One region of the Peribacillus sp. YIM B13472 genome, then DNA from elsewhere that is predicted to be linked to it. Evidence: riboswitches for the same ligand, from Rfam matches in the RefSeq annotation. Region 1 holds a riboswitch; each other region holds the start of a gene.
The links. Region 1 has a riboswitch for cobalamin ahead of metE (5-methyltetrahydropteroyltriglutamate--homocysteine S-methyltransferase). Riboswitches for the same ligand answer to the same signal wherever they lie in the genome.
Positions count from the first base shown of each region.

Region 2: another riboswitch for cobalamin. It lies ahead of ACFX4I_RS11210 (ribonucleoside-diphosphate reductase subunit alpha); the one in region 1 lies ahead of metE (5-methyltetrahydropteroyltriglutamate--homocysteine S-methyltransferase).
Region 3: another riboswitch for cobalamin. It lies ahead of ACFX4I_RS05025 ((2Fe-2S) ferredoxin domain-containing protein); the one in region 1 lies ahead of metE (5-methyltetrahydropteroyltriglutamate--homocysteine S-methyltransferase).
Region 4: another riboswitch for cobalamin. It lies ahead of ACFX4I_RS05945 (ABC transporter substrate-binding protein); the one in region 1 lies ahead of metE (5-methyltetrahydropteroyltriglutamate--homocysteine S-methyltransferase).

Region 1 is NZ_JBHZPG010000027.1:66,011-70,224, reverse strand. Features, by position in the region: gene ACFX4I_RS18920 (aminopeptidase) at 1-536, opposite strand, end outside; gene bcp (thioredoxin-dependent thiol peroxidase) at 548-1,018, opposite strand; gene ACFX4I_RS18910 (potassium channel family protein) at 1,081-1,500, opposite strand; cobalamin riboswitch at 1,748-1,940, shown strand; gene metE (5-methyltetrahydropteroyltriglutamate--homocysteine S-methyltransferase) at 2,086-4,214, shown strand, end outside.
Region 2 is NZ_JBHZPG010000011.1:57,302-61,515, reverse strand. Features, by position in the region: gene ACFX4I_RS11215 (ribonucleotide-diphosphate reductase subunit beta) at 1-70, opposite strand, end outside; gene ACFX4I_RS11210 (ribonucleoside-diphosphate reductase subunit alpha) at 116-2,413, opposite strand; cobalamin riboswitch at 2,552-2,732, opposite strand; gene ACFX4I_RS11205 (manganese-dependent inorganic pyrophosphatase) at 3,026-3,955, shown strand; gene ACFX4I_RS11200 (hypothetical protein) at 4,055-4,201, opposite strand.
Region 3 is NZ_JBHZPG010000004.1:121,966-126,179, forward strand. Features, by position in the region: gene ACFX4I_RS05015 (sirohydrochlorin chelatase) at 1-56, opposite strand, end outside; gene cobJ (precorrin-3B C(17)-methyltransferase) at 75-1,730, opposite strand; gene ACFX4I_RS05025 ((2Fe-2S) ferredoxin domain-containing protein) at 1,745-2,113, opposite strand; cobalamin riboswitch at 2,264-2,454, opposite strand; cobalamin riboswitch at 2,660-2,854, shown strand; gene ACFX4I_RS05030 (hypothetical protein) at 2,838-2,996, shown strand; gene ACFX4I_RS05035 (energy-coupling factor ABC transporter permease) at 3,030-3,773, shown strand; gene ACFX4I_RS05040 (energy-coupling factor ABC transporter substrate-binding protein) at 3,775-4,086, shown strand; gene cbiQ (cobalt ECF transporter T component CbiQ) at 4,073-4,214, shown strand, end outside.
Region 4 is NZ_JBHZPG010000005.1:115,907-120,120, reverse strand. Features, by position in the region: gene ACFX4I_RS05950 (FecCD family ABC transporter permease) at 1-928, opposite strand, end outside; gene ACFX4I_RS05945 (ABC transporter substrate-binding protein) at 891-1,856, opposite strand; cobalamin riboswitch at 2,036-2,209, opposite strand; gene ACFX4I_RS05940 (polysaccharide deacetylase family protein) at 2,297-3,169, opposite strand; tRNA gene ACFX4I_RS05935 (tRNA-Arg) at 3,374-3,447, shown strand; gene ACFX4I_RS05930 (acyltransferase family protein) at 3,696-4,214, opposite strand, start outside.

The DNA of each region.
Region 1 (4,214 bases):
TCCATCAATTGTTTTAACGGTTTCAAGGCCGCCTCCATTTTCCCGTAATCCATGGTGCATACGTTCAACAGAAAGTCTTGGTACCTGTTGAAGGTCATGCCGGCTTTTTGCGCTGATGCGTTGGTGGGATAATTAAGTAAGACCCAACGACGGTTGTTTACATAGAAAAGAGTGGGGGATTTCATAGCCTCCCCTTGAAGTCGGAGCCTCTCGATGGGAACATCAGTCATTTCCACATCGTTTTCTTCCCCTGTGATGATGATGACTGCATCGATATCCGTATATTTCTTCAGAGCCCATTGCGAAGATGTGTCAAGTTGCTCCTTCACATTCCCTTGTAGCAGGTGGCGGCTTATCTCATCGTCTTCGAGTTCTACATATGGATAAGCACCCACTCTGTATACTTCATCAATCAGCTCTTTCAATAATGGTTTCGTGTTGATATGCCCCCGTATGAGGATTCTCTCTTTTGGCTGTAATTGTATCGAATGATGAATCAGCCTGGCTGCAAGCCTCGTTATTCGCTCATCCTTCATCTGCCTGTCCCTTATTTTTCGAGGTCGCGAAGAGTTTCAAGCGCTTCTTCGACGTGGCCTTTGACTTTTACTTTACGCCATTCTTTGACTACCTTACCAGCCTTATCAATCAGGAAAGTTGAACGTTCAATGCCCATATACTCCTTGCCGAAGTTCTTTTTCAATTGCCACACATCAAATGATTCAGCCGCTTCATGATTTTCGTCAGCCAGCAGCAGAAAAGGCAATCCATGTTTTTCAATGAATTTTTCATGACGTGCCGCTGGATCTGGGCTGATACCAATGATGACCGCGTTCAATTCCTCGAATTGCTCATTATGGTCCCGGAAATCACAGGCCTCCGTCGTACAACCTGGCGTCATGTCTTTTGGATAAAAATATAAAACAATGTTTTTCCCCTTAAAATCCGATAGGGAAACCATTTCACCATTATTTGCAGGGAGTTTGAAATCAGGTGCTTTTTCTCCAATTTTAACAGTCATATTGAACCCTCCATTTCTTTCATTATGGTAAGAGTACCCAATAATCGAAAGAAACACAACTTTCATTTATCCTTCCTATCTTTCTGCTCCAGATCGATAACTGTCCGAATCACGAACGCTGCCGGCAGTGTATACCCGATGAAAGCCTGAATGGTAGCTATCATCCTGCCCATACCAATCGGGGCTATATCTCCATACCCTACAGAAAACATCGTCATCGCACTGAAATAAAAAGAAGTCTTCAACTGTTCATAGAAAGTACCATCCAACCGATTGCCCATATCAAGAATCACCGAATGATTCTGAAGCTCGTATAATAAATAAATCAGGGCAAATCCAACCAATATCGTCGCATATAAATTGCCAAGCCACAGCATATCCTCCAGAGAAAATTTCTTTCCTCCCGACTCAACAAGAAATAACGTACGAATGCTCATCACCATGCAAAAAATGATTCCTGCAATCAAGATGTAGAAAGTCATCCCCCACGCCCCATTTCAAAACGCCACTCCCTCTATACATACTCCCTGTCCAAACAATATATTCTTTTTTAGGAACAGACCTAATCCTTATCACCCACACACTCAATAAACGGATACTTTTCCCGAATCTTTTTTCCATGTTGACCCTTTCGGTCGGATATGTTAAGATTGTCTAAATTTTTATAATAGTTTTTATTTTATAAATTTTTAGCCTGCAAACAGTGTTTATAAAGGCAGGTTTTGTAAAATTTCATATGTGGGAATAGGTTCCTAATTTTAAATTAGGATTAAAAGGGAAGTCCGGTGTAATTCCGGCACGGTCCCGCCACTGTAATGGGAGTGTTAGCGCCATCCAATATGCCACTGATCAAAGGATCGGGAAGGCCCGCAGCTAATGATAATCCCTAAGTCAGGAGACCTGCCTATTTCGACAACACTGTTTTAACCTACGGGAGATAGGGAGGTGTTAGGGACCTTATAATTGTAAGGGGCATTCTGCATGCCTCTTATTTTAAGCATTTCTAACTTTCTCTTTTGACGGTTAGGGATGCTTTTTTTATTGTTCAATAAAATGAATGTAGGAGGATGGGAATTTTGAAAAGCAGTAGTTTGGGTTACCCTCGAATCGGGGAAAATCGTGAATGGAAACGTACATTGGAAGCTTACTGGTCAGGTAAAATCGATGAAGCGGAATTTACGGCACAACTAAAAGCAATCCGTTTAGGCAACTTACAAAAACAGAAGCAACGGGGTATTGATATCATTCCTGTCAACGACTTCACTTTCTATGATCAAATGCTCGATATGTCCGTCATGTTCGGTCTTGTTCCTGAACGTTATTCAGCCTATGAAGGCGGCAGCGTTCCCCTTTCCGTATATTATTCAATGGCTCGAGGAAACAATGATGAAGTCGCTTCCGAAATGACGAAATGGTTCAATACGAACTATCACTATATTGTCCCTGAATTAAAACTGCCACAGCTGACTTTAACAGAAAATAAACCACTTGCAGCATATCGGGAAGCCAAGGAAAAGCTAGGGATTGAAACGAAGCCCGTGTTGATCGGACCTTATACCTTCATCTCCCTTTCCAAAGGCTTCAATAAACAAGAGATCCCTGGCATCATCCTGAGCTTGCTTCCCCTATACACACAAATCCTGCGGGAGTTGGAGCAAGAAGGCGTGAAGTGGGTACAAATGGACGAACCTTCTCTTGTTTCATCCATTTCCAAGGATGATATGCAAACTGTTACTTACCTCTACGAAAAACTGAATGAAGCAGCACCAAACCTGAACATCATGCTACAAACATACTTTGATGCCGTGGAACACTACCAAGAAGTCATCGAATTAAAAGTCCAAGGAATCGGTCTTGATTTTGTACATGATAAAGGGAGAAATCTAAGTAACCTTGAAGCATTTGGCTTCCCGAAGGACAAAGTGCTTGCTGCAGGTGTGATTGACGGAAAAAACATTTGGCTATCTGATTTAACGAAAAAAATTCAATTGATTGAGACTCTTAAGAAAAAGGTAGCCGAAGACCAAATCTGGCTTCAGCCCTCTTGTTCCCTGCTTCATGTCCCAGTGACCGTTCGCAATGAATCCGCCCTTTCAAAAGAAGTGAAACAGGCCCTTGCTTTCGCTGATGAGAAACTTGAGGAAATCACACTCTTGGTCAAAGGGAATAATCAAGGCTTTGAAGCAATCGCCGAAAAAGTAGTTGCCAATAAATGTACGGTTCAAACGTTAGCAAGTTCAAATGCACGGAATCATGGGACTGTACAATTGAAAGTCGAAAAGGTTAAAACCAGGACCGCCGGCCGTCACATTCCATTTAAAGAGCGTTACCAAAAACAACAGGAATTTTTCAAATTGCCTTTTCTTCCTTCGACTACGATCGGTAGCTTTCCGCAGACATTTGAAGTTAAACAAGCACGGGGGAAATTCAAAAGAGGAGAATGGACCGCTCAGCAATATGAAACATTCGTTAACGAAGAAATCGGCAGGTGGATCGAAATCCAAGAAGAAATCGGTTTGGATGTTCTCGTTCATGGGGAATTCGAACGGACGGATATGGTTGAATACTTCGGCCATAAGTTAGGCGGTTTCGTCTTTCTGGAAAAGGGTTGGGTACAATCCTATGGATCCCGCTGCGTGAAACCACCAGTCATCTACGGCGACATCCATTTCATCGAACCGATGACAGTCAGGGAAAGTGTATACGCACAATCACTGACGAAGAAGACGGTAAAGGGAATGCTTACAGGTCCTGTTACGATTTTGAACTGGTCATTTGTCCGTGATGATATTTCCAGGGAGAATGTTTGTTATCAGCTGGCGCTCGCTTTGGAAAAAGAAGTCATTGCATTAGAATCCGCTGGAATTAAAATGATTCAGGTTGATGAGCCTGCACTTAGAGAAGGTCTGCCATTGAAAAAAAGCGATCGCGACGAGTATTTGAACTGGGCTGTGAATTCATTCTTGATATCCACATCAAGCGTGGAGGATACAACCCAAATTCATACGCATATGTGCTATTGCGACTTCAACAGTTTCATGGATGTCATCTCCTCCCTCGATGCCGATGTAATATCCATCGAAACATCCCGTAGTCACGGGGAGCTAGCTTCCGCATTCGAGGAAAAAACATATGAAAAAGGTATTGGCCTGGGTGTGTATGATATTCACAGCCCGCGTGTGCCGGCAGTGGAAGA
Region 2 (4,214 bases), on a different contig from region 1:
TGAAAACACCGGTTGCCTTGGTTGGATGCGTAGGTTCGAGCATCCGAATCTTTTTGATATGATTGGTCATTCGTGAAAACTCCTTTAAGAATAGATTACTAGGTTATGATTGTCGTTAACTTGAACAGCTTTCGCAGGCATTGTCATATTCGGAAGAAGTCGAACGTACATAATACGTTGATTTCAATCCGCTTTCCCATGCCGTTAAATGGATATCCAATAGGACCTTCGCTTTGATTGTATTGTGTACATACAGATTAAAGCTGATTGCTTGGTCAATATGGCGTTGGCGGGCTGCGTTTTGCCTGATGCTTTCCAGTTGGTCCAAATTAAATCGCGTCTTTTTATAATATTCATACGTATTTGGCGTCAAGCCTGGCGCGGTCACCTTGAATTTGAAGTTTTTCTTTTCTTCGTAAAATTCAATTTCATACAAAGGATCGATTCCATCCGTGGAATTACCGATTTTAGCTGTCGAAGAATTCGGGGCAATGGCCATTAAATATCCATTACGGGTCCCATGTTCCTGCACGTCTGCTTTTAAATCCATCCATTTTTGATCTGTATAGTCACGCAGTTCGAAATAGTCCCCTGTATGCCAATCAGATCCTTCAAAATATGGGTATGATCCTTTTTCCTTGGCCAATTCGTTGGATGCCTTGATTGTTAAGTAAGCGATCTTTTCGTATAAAGCATCTGCATAGTGAACAGCCTCATCGGATTCCCAATAAATATTCTGTGTGGCAAGTAAATGATGCCATCCAAACGTTCCTAAACCAATTGCCCGGTAACGTTTGTTCGAGATGGATGCTTGTTTGACAGGAAGATTATTCACATCAATGACATTATCCAGCATGCGGATCTGGATGGGAATCAATCTTTCCAGAACATCGCTGCCCACCGCCTGGGGCAAGTTAATGGATGAAAGGTTGCAGACAACGAAATCGCCGCTTTTACGAACCACGACAACATCTCCATCTTCTGTTTCATATTCATCCGTGATCGTCGAAGGGCTTAGGTTTTGGGCAATCTCCGTGCAAAGGTTAGAACAATAAATCATACCTTTATGTTTATTGGGATTCTTCCGATTCACTTCATCGCGGTAGAACATATACGGTACGCCTTCTTCTAATTGAGAAATCATGATGCTTTTCATGATGTCCATCGCATTGATTTTTTCGAAGCTATAGTTTGGAAGCGTGCCATTTTCTGCGGCCTCGACAGCAAGTGCATAATGATTCCTGAAGCTTCCTTCGCCTTTCTTCTCGTCATAAAGATCTTCAAGTGAAAATCCAAGGGTTTGCTTAACGGTATGAGGATCGAAAAGATACCATTCTTTTCTGTCGCGTACAGCTTCCATGAATAAATCGGGTATGCATACACCTGTAAAAATATCATGGGCTTTTAATCTGTCATCCCCGTTTTGTGTCTTCAAATCGAGGAAGCTCATGATATCTTTATGCCAGGCATCCAAGTAAATCGCGATGGCACCTTTACGTTGACCCAATTGATCGACACTCACGGCTGTCTGGTTGAATAGTCGAATCCAGGGGGTCGTGCCGGAACTGTTTCCAGAGAAACCACGGATATCAGAACCAAGCGAGCGAACCTTACCGACGTAAAGACCGACACCGCCGCCAAATTTAGATACTTTTGCTGCATCATAGTTTGATAGGTAGATTCCGTCAATGGAATCTTCAATTGCGTCGATAAAGCAAGAGCTTAACTGTCCATGTGTTTTACCTGCATTGGAGAGTGTAGGAGTCGCAACGGTCATAAAAAGATTGGACATGGCCCAGTATGCTTCTTTTATAAGTTGCAGGCGGTGCTCCGTTTTTTCCAATCGCATGATTTCCATCGCGATGATCATGAAACGTTCTTGTGGCAGTTCGTAGACCTTATCCTTTTGTGGGCGGGCTAGATAGCGGTCGTTCAATAAGTAGATGCCTATGTAAGAGAATAATTTATCTTTTTCCGGGTCGATCACCGAACCCAATTCCTCAATTTCCGCTTTCGTATATGAAGATAGCAGTTCTGATTTATAAATGGGATAACGCTGACCTTCTGAAAGCTGGGAGAGTTCCGTGATCAGCTCATAGAATGGGCCATAACTCATGCCTTCATAACCTCGATTGGCTTGTGCATCCCTATACATTGTATTCAACAGTTCTGCTGCAGCGACGAACGTCCAATCCGGAGCATCGATATCCACATTTTCAAGAGCGAGCTGAATCAGTTTTTTTGATGCCTGTTCTTCGGTTGAGTCACTTTTGCGATCTAGCCATTTTGTAAAACGCTTTTTGAACTTTTCCATATCGAGATGGCCTTCGAATTCCTTTGATAACATCTCAAGCTGGATGGATTTCGTTTCTGTGTCATTTTCACTTATGGTAGAGTTATATGTTTGAGTCATTAATGATCCTCCTAGTTAACTTCAGCTAAAATAAAAAAAACGCCCAATGAATTGAGCGGATCAAACGATAGAATAAAAGAGCCATGAAAAAATAGCCGTTAAACTATCGTTTCATCATCTCAATCCCCGAAGAATAAGAAACGTGAAAAATTCAAGGCAGGTCTCCTGACTCATGATCATCCTACTTTGAGTCCTTCCCGTATAGAGAGCTATACAGTGGGTATCTCATTTCGTCACATTTACAGTTGCGGGGACAGTTCCGGGTTTACACCGGATTCCCTTTTCAGCCATCACTGGCACCTTGGATTATAAAAAATTCTATATATAGTTATTAGTAATGTTTGTATAATCAATATCTAGTATTTCTGCTTATATTATCGTAAGCCATATACGATGATAATTCAACTAATATATTTGAAAAAAACCAATCCTTATCTATTGACAAAGTGATGGCAGAGTGTGAGGGAATGAAAGATTTTATTGGGGAATGGGTAATTCAAGCGCTGATTTTACGCGATTTTGTGTTAAAATAAAGTGTCTAGTAAAGGTGGCTCTCCCTTATTGCGATAAGGGGATTCGCGGAAAAATATTTAAGAAAAAGGGGATAAAATCTTGGAAAAAGTATTAGTTTTTGGACATAAAAACCCGGATACAGACACAATCTGTTCAGCAATCGCTTATGCAGACCTGAAAAAGCAGTTAGGTATCAACGCTGAACCAGTTCGTCTGGGTGAAGTGAATGGTGAAACTCAATATGCATTGGACCAATTCAAATTCGAAGCTCCCCGCCTTGTGGAAAAAGTTGCAGGGGAAGCTGAAGGCGTAATCCTGGTCGATCATAACGAACGCCAGCAAAGTGCTGAAGATATTGACCAAGTCCGTGTGTTGGAAGTTATCGACCATCACCGTATCGCTAACTTTGAAACAAGCGATCCACTATATTACCGTGCGGAACCAGTTGGCTGTACGGCAACCATTTTAAATAAAATTTATAAAGAAAACGGCATTGAAGTCCCTAAAGCAATCGCAGGTCTTATGCTGTCTGCCATCATTTCCGATTCGTTATTGTTCAAATCACCTACATGCACGGAGCAAGACGTTGCAGCAGCAATGGAACTGGCTGCCATTGCGGGAGTCGACGCTGAAACATACGGCTTGGAAATGTTGAAAGCTGGAGCTGACTTGAGCGACAAAACGATTGCCCAGCTTATCACTCTTGATGCAAAGGAATTCTCCATGGGAATGGCAAAAGTGGAGATAGCACAGGTCAATGCTGTAGATCCGAACGAAGTCCTTGCTAAGCAAACAGAATTGGAAGCGGCGATTGAAGCGGTCATCGCTGATAAGGAATTGGACTTATTCCTTTTTGTCGTAACGGATATCTTGACTAATGATTCTGTTGCCTTGGCTCTTGGTAAGGCAGCTTATGCAGTGGAAAAAGCATATGACGTTTCATTAAACAATAACATCGCCGTCTTAGAAGGCGTTGTATCCCGTAAAAAACAAATCGTGCCGGTCTTAACGGACGTATTCAGCAAATAATACAGGAAAAGGGGTGCTCATTAATAACATGGGCATCCTTTTTCTGTACATGCAAAAAAAAGACTCAACCACCATTAAGGGTGTTTTGAGTCTTTTTTCTTAATTCAAAGCTTCCTTTTCTTTTTCATAGGCAATGACAATCAGTTCTTTGTTGGCTTCCTCGCCAAGTCTGCTTTCAAAGCTTTTCAGTTCATTCAATAAATCCGGTGACAGATTTGCTGCCGTATAATCCTGCTCGGGTGTCATGCTTTTCGCTCCT
Region 3 (4,214 bases), on a different contig from region 1:
TCTTCGTTTCCCGAAGCCAAGCGGCTTCCGTGTCCTACGAACAAAACTGCTTTCATTTACTTTCCCCCTCTTGATTAGTCTTCACAAGGCGCAGGCTCTATGTTTATTTTTGGAGCGATGTCCTGATAAGAAAAATTCTGTATCTTTTTCGAACGTTTGAAGTATTTAAAAAGCCGCTCATTCGGATGGGCATTTTGCTTATACTCCGCGACAATGTCCGTAATCAGTTCAACAAGCTGTTCCGGTTCAATGCCTTCCGCAACAGGCTGGCCTGGATGGGCTGTTCTTCCAACCGGTTTAGCTCCAAGAAATAAGTCGAACTTCCCTTTTCGGAAGACAATCCCGATATCATCCATCACAGCACTATAACAAGCCATCCCACACCCATTAAAACCGATGTTAAGTTCCTTGGGCATTTTCATTCCGCCAAGCACCCGATGTATTTCATCCGCATAAGGAATGGATTCCGTTTTTTCACCATCACAGAAATCACAGGCTTTTAATGTCAGTACATCTCCAATCGGCGATAATAGAAAGTTTGCTGATTGCAATTTCCCCGTAATGACTTCCGGATCCGTTGTCGGAATCTTTAATACGATTTTATGATTTGGCGTGTATTCCATCGTGCCCTTTTCCCCGACAACTTCCGCAAGTGTCATCATTTGTTTGGGAGTGAATTGTTTATTCGCCACACCTGGACTAACGGCAAGTTCGAATACCGACTCCAATTTTTGCTGAACAATTGGCTCAATGGATTGCTGAACGGATTGACCCTTGACTCTTGACAGTGCTTCCATTGCCATTTCAAAGGAAGCTGGCTTCTTTTCTGGTGCTTTTGTAAGTAATCCAACTCCTCCAGCGGATTCGGTAAAGGCTTCATGCACGGAATCGGCTTCTTGATCTAATGCCCACGGTTCCGCTTCTTTTTGCAGACGCTGATGCGGCTTCAATGGTTGCTTTTCCGAATTCAAAGTATATTTCCTCTGATAGCCTCTTGGTGTGATGATTTTGTCATCATATAAAAAGGTGGATGAATTACCAATAATGACGGTGGTCAACATTCCAATATCGTGATTCAACATTTCTTTCAAATTGGTTATGACAATATCCTGCCTATCGCGATATGCACTTTTCACCAACCCGACAGGCGTATCTGGCGAACGGTAGCGAAGGAGAATTTTCTGTGTTTCAACAATTTGCCTGGTCCGCCTGCCGCTGCGCGGATTATACAGGGCAATGACAAAGTCTGCCATTGCAGCTGCTTCAACCCTTTTAGCGATCAGTTCCCAAGGAGTTAAATGATCACTGAGACTGATCGTACACGAATCGTGCATGACTGGTGCCCCAAGTAAAGATGCACAAGAGTTGATTGCAGAAATGCCAGGAATGACTTCAATGCCCACTCCAGTTTCTTCTTTCCAGCCTTTTTCAATCAATACTTCATAAACCAACCCAGCCATCCCGTAAACTCCGGCATCCCCGCTGGAAATAACCGCAACTTTCTTACCCAGCTCAGCTTGTTTCACTGCTTCCTGTGCACGTGATACCTCTTCAGTCATCCCCGTACTAATAATCGTTTGATCTGTAAGCAGTCCCTGAATGAGTTCAACATAAGTTTTATAACCAATGATGTAGTCACTTTCTTGAAGGGCTTCGACAGCACGTTTGGTAATGTGTTCAAAATTCCCTGGCCCAAAGCCCACGACGAATAATTTACCGTTTGTACTCATTAAGACATCTCCTTTTACGCTTTGTTCTTTGAAATACCCGTATGAGCAGGAAAATCTGGATTAGGTGTCATTTTTCCATCATTGAATTGGTAGATCATTTGTGGCACAAACTCCCCATCATCGATATGGCTGACAATCTGGCGACCGAAATCAGGCGTTTCCACTCGATACCAGTTTCCTTGAGGATAGGCAATCACAACGCAGGCATCCTTACATCTTCCGTTACACCGTGTCCTGGTTGTATGGATTTTCAAGTCCAGTCCTTTGGAAGTAATTTCATCGCGAATCGCTTGGGTTACTTCTTCCCCGCCCTTTTTCATACAGCTGCTCCCATTACAAATCAACAGATGTGTATTTGTACCCATTAAGTTCCAAGTAGTCATCTTCTTCCTCCTGCGTTCAAGGAAAAGGCAAAATAAAAAACCTTAACATAAGAGTCAAGGTTTAAAAAAACTATATGAATGAGGAGCCCCAGGCAAGAATGCCCAATCTCCCAAAATCGTCATAGTCCTTCTACCTTTCCCTCCGAAAAGTATCATGCAATTTTAAAAGCAGGTTTCCTGGCTTACGCTTCATTTTACTTTGTCCCTTCCCGGCAACAATGCCAGTGGCTATAGACAATTTCATCAGCGTTTACAGTAGCGGGGGCTGCATCGGACTTTCACCGATTTCCCTATTATCCCTTGATTATTTACACAAGAGCACTTTTAAAATGAAATATTTGGTTTTATTATACATTTCTAACTAACTTTATCTATCATATAACAACTTTATCAAAATTCAATAGTTTATTCCGACTGTTTAGAAAAGTTTAATAGTGTATATCCTGCCCACAAGCCTTTCCTTACAACAAACTTAGTCAAAAAAAAAAAAAAGATTGTGTAGCTGGAATTATTTCTTTATGGTACACTATACGAGAATTTTCTAAATAATTACATAAGTTTTATGGTGTTGAATTTTCGGAATTCAGCTTAAAAGGGAAGCCGGTGAAAATCCGGAGCGGTCCCGCCACTGTAAAGGGAAGTCCTATTACTTTAACTATAATCCACTGTCAAATGAGATGGGAAGGATGTAATGGGATGATGAACCAAAGCCAGGAGACCTGCCATGAAGCGTGAAACTGTTTCAACCTACGAGGATGGGTGTGCGGATCAGGCAGAAAGGCCCATGGTTGGTTTATGCTGCAAAATTCCTGTTCATTACGCACTTCTTTCCTTTGAGAGAAGTGCTTTTTATGTTGGGCGCGCCTTTCTTCTCAGAGATTGATCAGAAAAATTAAAAGTGTTGAAAGGAGAAAGAATGAAAAGAACCAATTGGAAAACCATTTATTTTGTCATTTTACTGCTTTTTGTCCCAAAACGGGCAATGGCCATGCATATCATGGAGGGCTTTTTACCCATTGAATGGGCTATATTCTGGTGGGCCGTGACGCTTCCATTTTTAATCTTGGGTTACCGGTCCATTAGATCCAAAGTAAGGGAAAACCCAGAAACAAAAATGATGCTTGGCCTATCGGGTGCATTTGTATTCATTTTATCGGCCCTAAAGATTCCTTCCGTTACGGGAAGTTCTTCACACCCTACCGGAGTTGGTTTGGGTTCCATATTATTCGGACCATTGGCCATGAGTGTGGTTGGCTCCATCGTTCTGTTATTTCAAGCTGTTTTACTGGCTCACGGAGGATTGACGACATTAGGAGCCAATGCATTTTCCATGGCCGTTTGCGGACCGTTCATTGCTTACTTCGTCTTCAAGGGCGCAACTAAATTGGGGTGGTCTTTTTCACTTGCCGTATTCTTGGCAGCTGCTTTTGGAGATTTGGGAACCTATGTGGTAACTTCCGTTCAACTTGCTCTTGCTTTTCCATCCGAGGTAGGAGGATTCATGGCCTCTTTCAGTAAATTTGCAGGAATTTTTGCCCTGACCCAAATTCCCTTGGCAATCAGTGAGGGGTTATTGACAGTCGTCGTGATGAATTTCTTGAAAAAATACAATCTAGGCGAATTGAAATTGCTGCGAGTTTTATCTAAGGAGGCCCGTTAACATGAAAAAAAGTTTACTGCTGCTTTTCCTGGTCGTCATTCTAGCTACCATCCCGTTAATCACACAACAAGGAACGGAATTTGGCGGTGCAGATGGGGAGGCTGAAGAAGCCATCACTAAAATCCAGCCGGAATACAAGCCATGGTTCAACAGTATTTGGGAGCCGCCAGGTGCAGAAACCGAAAGCTTATTATTTGCGCTGCAAGCTGCAATCGGAGCTGGTTTCATTGGTTATTTCATAGGTGTAACGAGACAAAGGAATAAGCAAACCAAACAAGAAATTCCCGAAAAATCGAAGCATGTTACTCATTGATAAATATGCCTATTTCAATGGGCTAAAGGATGTACATCCGTTGGAAAAGATGGTTTTTGCACTCTCCCTTTTGCTATTTTCGTTAACGGTAAGGGATATGACCGTTTCGCTCATCACTTTTACGGTGA
Region 4 (4,214 bases), on a different contig from region 1:
AGAATCCGCTTCCTATCAACAATGACAACGGAAGTAAATGTTTATGGTCAGGCCCCCAAATCTTTCGGACAAAATGAGGAATGACCAATCCTACAAAGCCAATTGCCCCCGAAACGGCAACGGCTGCCCCTGTCAATGTCGAACCGGCTATCAAGATCCACATTTTCCGCCGTTTAACATTCACACCTAAGTGTTTTGCCCGGTCCTCCCCGAAAGTCATCGCATTCAATTCACTTGTATTCATGATCAAGATCAATGAACCAATGATAAAAAACGGCAAAATGATTGCAATGTAATTCCATCCGCGCATTGAAACGCTACCCATCAGCCAGCCGATAATTTGTCTTAATTCATCACCCGTCAGCGCAATCATCAATGAAATGAAGGCACTTAAAAACGAGCTGAAAATGATTCCCGTTAAAATAATCGTTTCCACTTTCATCGAACGATCCATTTTTTTTGCAAAAGTCAGTACGCAAAGCATCGTGAGCACTGAGCATAAGATGCTCAATGCCGGAAGAGTATATAAACCGATGAATGGCAGTGAAATATTCAAGAATATTGTCAATACGGCGCCGACCGATGCTCCTGATGAAATACCCAATGTGTAAGGATCAGCGAGCGGGTTCCGGAGCAGTCCCTGAAAAGCCGCACCTGCAATCGCAAGTGATGCCCCGACCAAACCCGCAAGCAATACACGCGGCAAGCGGATGTTCATCACGATATTCGTAAGCATCACATCCGGATCAGCAGAAATCGGCAAATGGAAAATCTCCTTGCCGATTATTTGTATAAGTACGGGAATGGGTACTGGCACCGAACCAAAGGAAATGCCTATCGTCATTGCGAATAACAAAATTAACAACGCAATCAAATAAGCAAACGTCCATTTAGTTGTCAAATTGGTTCGGATAGACTGATTTGGCAAGTTCCTCTACTCCCTCTATTAAACGTGGACCGGAACGGGTCACCAAGTCAGAATGGACATCAAAGACTTGGCCATTCTTAATAGCATTTACGTCTTGCCATCCTTTTCGGCCCGTCACTTCACTTACTGAATCTTTCGTATAGTAACCATACGTTGTAATGATGACATCCGGATTTGCAGCAATCATCGACTCTTCATCAATTTTTGCCCATCCGTCCAATTCAGCAGCAGCATTATCCGCTGAAATAATATTAAGCATCTCATTCATGAAAGTATTTTTTCCAGGTGTGTATATATCCGGTGAAGGCGAAACTTCCACTAAAACGGTCTTCCTATCCTCTTCCTTTACGGATTTGGCCTTTTCCTGGATATCCTTGAGCTTCGTTTTCATATCCGTAACGATTTCTTTTGCCTTATCATGTTCTCCCGTTGCCTGTCCAATCATTTCAATAGACTTATAGACTTGGTCAAAGCTTTGTGCATCATTGACTACGAGGACATCTATTCCAGCATCCTTAAGTTGTTGTAAACCCTCATTTGAATTATGGGCACTTGATGCATGCGCAAGAACAAGATCAGGCTTCATGGAGACAATCAGCTCTGTGTTCATTTCCATTCCGCCAACTTTTTCAATTTCCTTCGTTTCTTCCGGGTAATTATCATTGTCGGATACACCAACGACCTTTTTGCCCAAACCAAGTGCAAAGACCACTTCCGTATTACTTGGTATCAACGAAACGATTTTCTTCGGTTTTTGTTCTATCGTTACTTTTTCCCCAGTTGCATCTTTAATCGTAATCGGGAAAGCTTCGTGTTGAGCATGATTCGTTTGCTGCTTTTCTTTTCCTTCATCAGTAGCATCACTGCAGCCAACCATCATGCCTGCAGTAAGCAACATCAACAATATCAGACCAAAAATCTTCTTCATTTTCATTCCCCACAATCTTTTCATTTAATTTCTTCCCACCTAAATAAAGAAAACGCATTGTTGGAAGATGCCCCCAAAACAAAAAGCACCTCCCGTTAAACGGAAGGTGCTTGCATGGCAACAATATCATTACGGACTCTTTCTTAGGGTCTGCCACACACCTTCCCATCCGCGTAGGTTACAGGTGTACGAATTCGGCAGGTCTCCTGGCTCATGGTCATCGTCAACGGCACCTTCCCATATCTCATACAGTGGTACACAGCCGTCAACTCCCATATACAGTGGCGGGACCGCGCTGGCATTTCACCAACTTCCCTTTTAAGTCATTAAGACACCAAATCGTTCTTATGCATATAATTTTCACTGCCTTCATTATACACCATGTTAGAATCGATTATTATATGATTTTTCTGAACAAGTTCGAAATGACCCGTCCACCTTCAATGATTTGAAGAATTTTCAATCAGTGACGCAAACCCATCGACTGATAACCCGGGTGAAATCCGAACTCGATGCAGGGCATGCATCCCTTGGTCCCTTGAAGCTCCCCCAGGTTCGGTAGTGACTGCCATCTTGTATCCAGCTTCTTCTGACAGCCTTAGACTCTCTTCATTATACCGGCCAACCGGATAGGAAAGCACTGTCGTGTCCTGATCGAGGATACGGTCGAATAGCTCCTTCGACTGAACCATTTCCGCTTCTTGCTGCTCTGCCGTCATGCGGTTCAGCTCCAAATGGTTGATGGTATGGCTTTCGATCGAAATCCCATTCCTGCTCATCTCCAACATTTGATCTTCAGTCAGGTGATGACCTTTATCAATGGACTTACCGATCATGAAGACAGTTGCTTTCATATCATTTTCCTTTAATATCGGGAAAGCCTCCGTGTAGTTATCTGTGTAACCATCATCAAAAGTAAGCCAGACGCACTTCTCACTTGGCATCCGATTCTCGGTTAAAACGAGGTATGCTTCTTCAGGGGATAATGTATAGTAACCATTTTCCCGAAGCCAAGCCATCTGTGATCGGAATTCCTCACTTGGAACCCGAAGGCCATTACCTTCAGAAATGCTGTGATACATCAAGATTGGAAGCTGGACTGCGGACTCGGCCGTTATCCAGTCTCCCGTATCGATTTGACCTTCCAAATCCTGACCGGTCTCATTCTCAGCCGCCTCGGCCACCTCAATGTCATCTTCCGCAATCGGTGCTGCCGTCTTTATGCCTATACCCTCTAAAATCCGTTGTGAACATCCAGGTAAAATCAAAATCCCCAGCAATGCCACCATCCATAAAACTCTATATCTTTTCACTATCATTCCCCTAATTTTTTCTAGTGTAATAGTACCAGAAAACTAGCGGATAATAAAGTATTCCATTTAATGAAATGATAGGAAAACGCGAGAGCTTAGTGACCTGCTGAGCATTTATGAAGATTTTTTTCATAAGTATGTGCTATAAGCTTGAAAAGTTTGCCTATAAGAAATATAATAAATAAGTCGTCGACTTATATATATGTCCCAGTAGCTCAGCAGGATAGAGCGACAGCCTCCTAAGCTGTAGGTCGTAGGTTCGATTCCTATCTGGGACGCTAATTAAAAAACCCTGTTACAACGCGCTTCTTCCGCGGAGTAACAGGGTTTTTTCTGTTGGTATAAGAGCAAGTGATTTATGGGATGGAAAAAATGCAGGACTCAAAGCTAAATTAGACAAAGTGACCACAACTTCATCAAGCTTAATAGATATAAAAAAATCCGAGCCCTGTAAAACACAGAACTCAGATTCTTTATATCAAGATAACCAATATTATACTTCAAACAAATTACCCTTTAGTTATACTTATTTTCTATCTAGGCCTATCTCGTTGATTTTTTCTTCAAAAACAGGTCCGAAACTTTCAGAATAAGTATTCGTTAAATGTCTATTATCACGGTAAATGATAACATTACCAATAATAGGCTGAAATTTACCGTTTACCTTGAAGTAATCTGTTAAGTCAATTTTATGCAAGGATTGATTCTCTTTTTCAAATTGTCTCCAAAAGCTTTCGTCTTTCTGATTATCTACTGAATTCATTTTTTTTGTAGTTTCTTCTAGTCCATGTGTTTCTAATGATTCCAGCACATTAAAACTATATCTTGGATCATCACGAATCGCTAACACTTCAATACCATATTCATCTTTAACATACTGCAGCTGATCAACCATTTGTTGTTGTATTTTATTATTAGGCGTATCAGAAGCTGTGGCGTGAGAAATGACAAGATCTACATCTGAATCCTTTAGATAATCGAGAACATTATTGACCCAGATACCTTTCAAATCATCATCCGCATACCCTGTTGAAAAACGTGTACC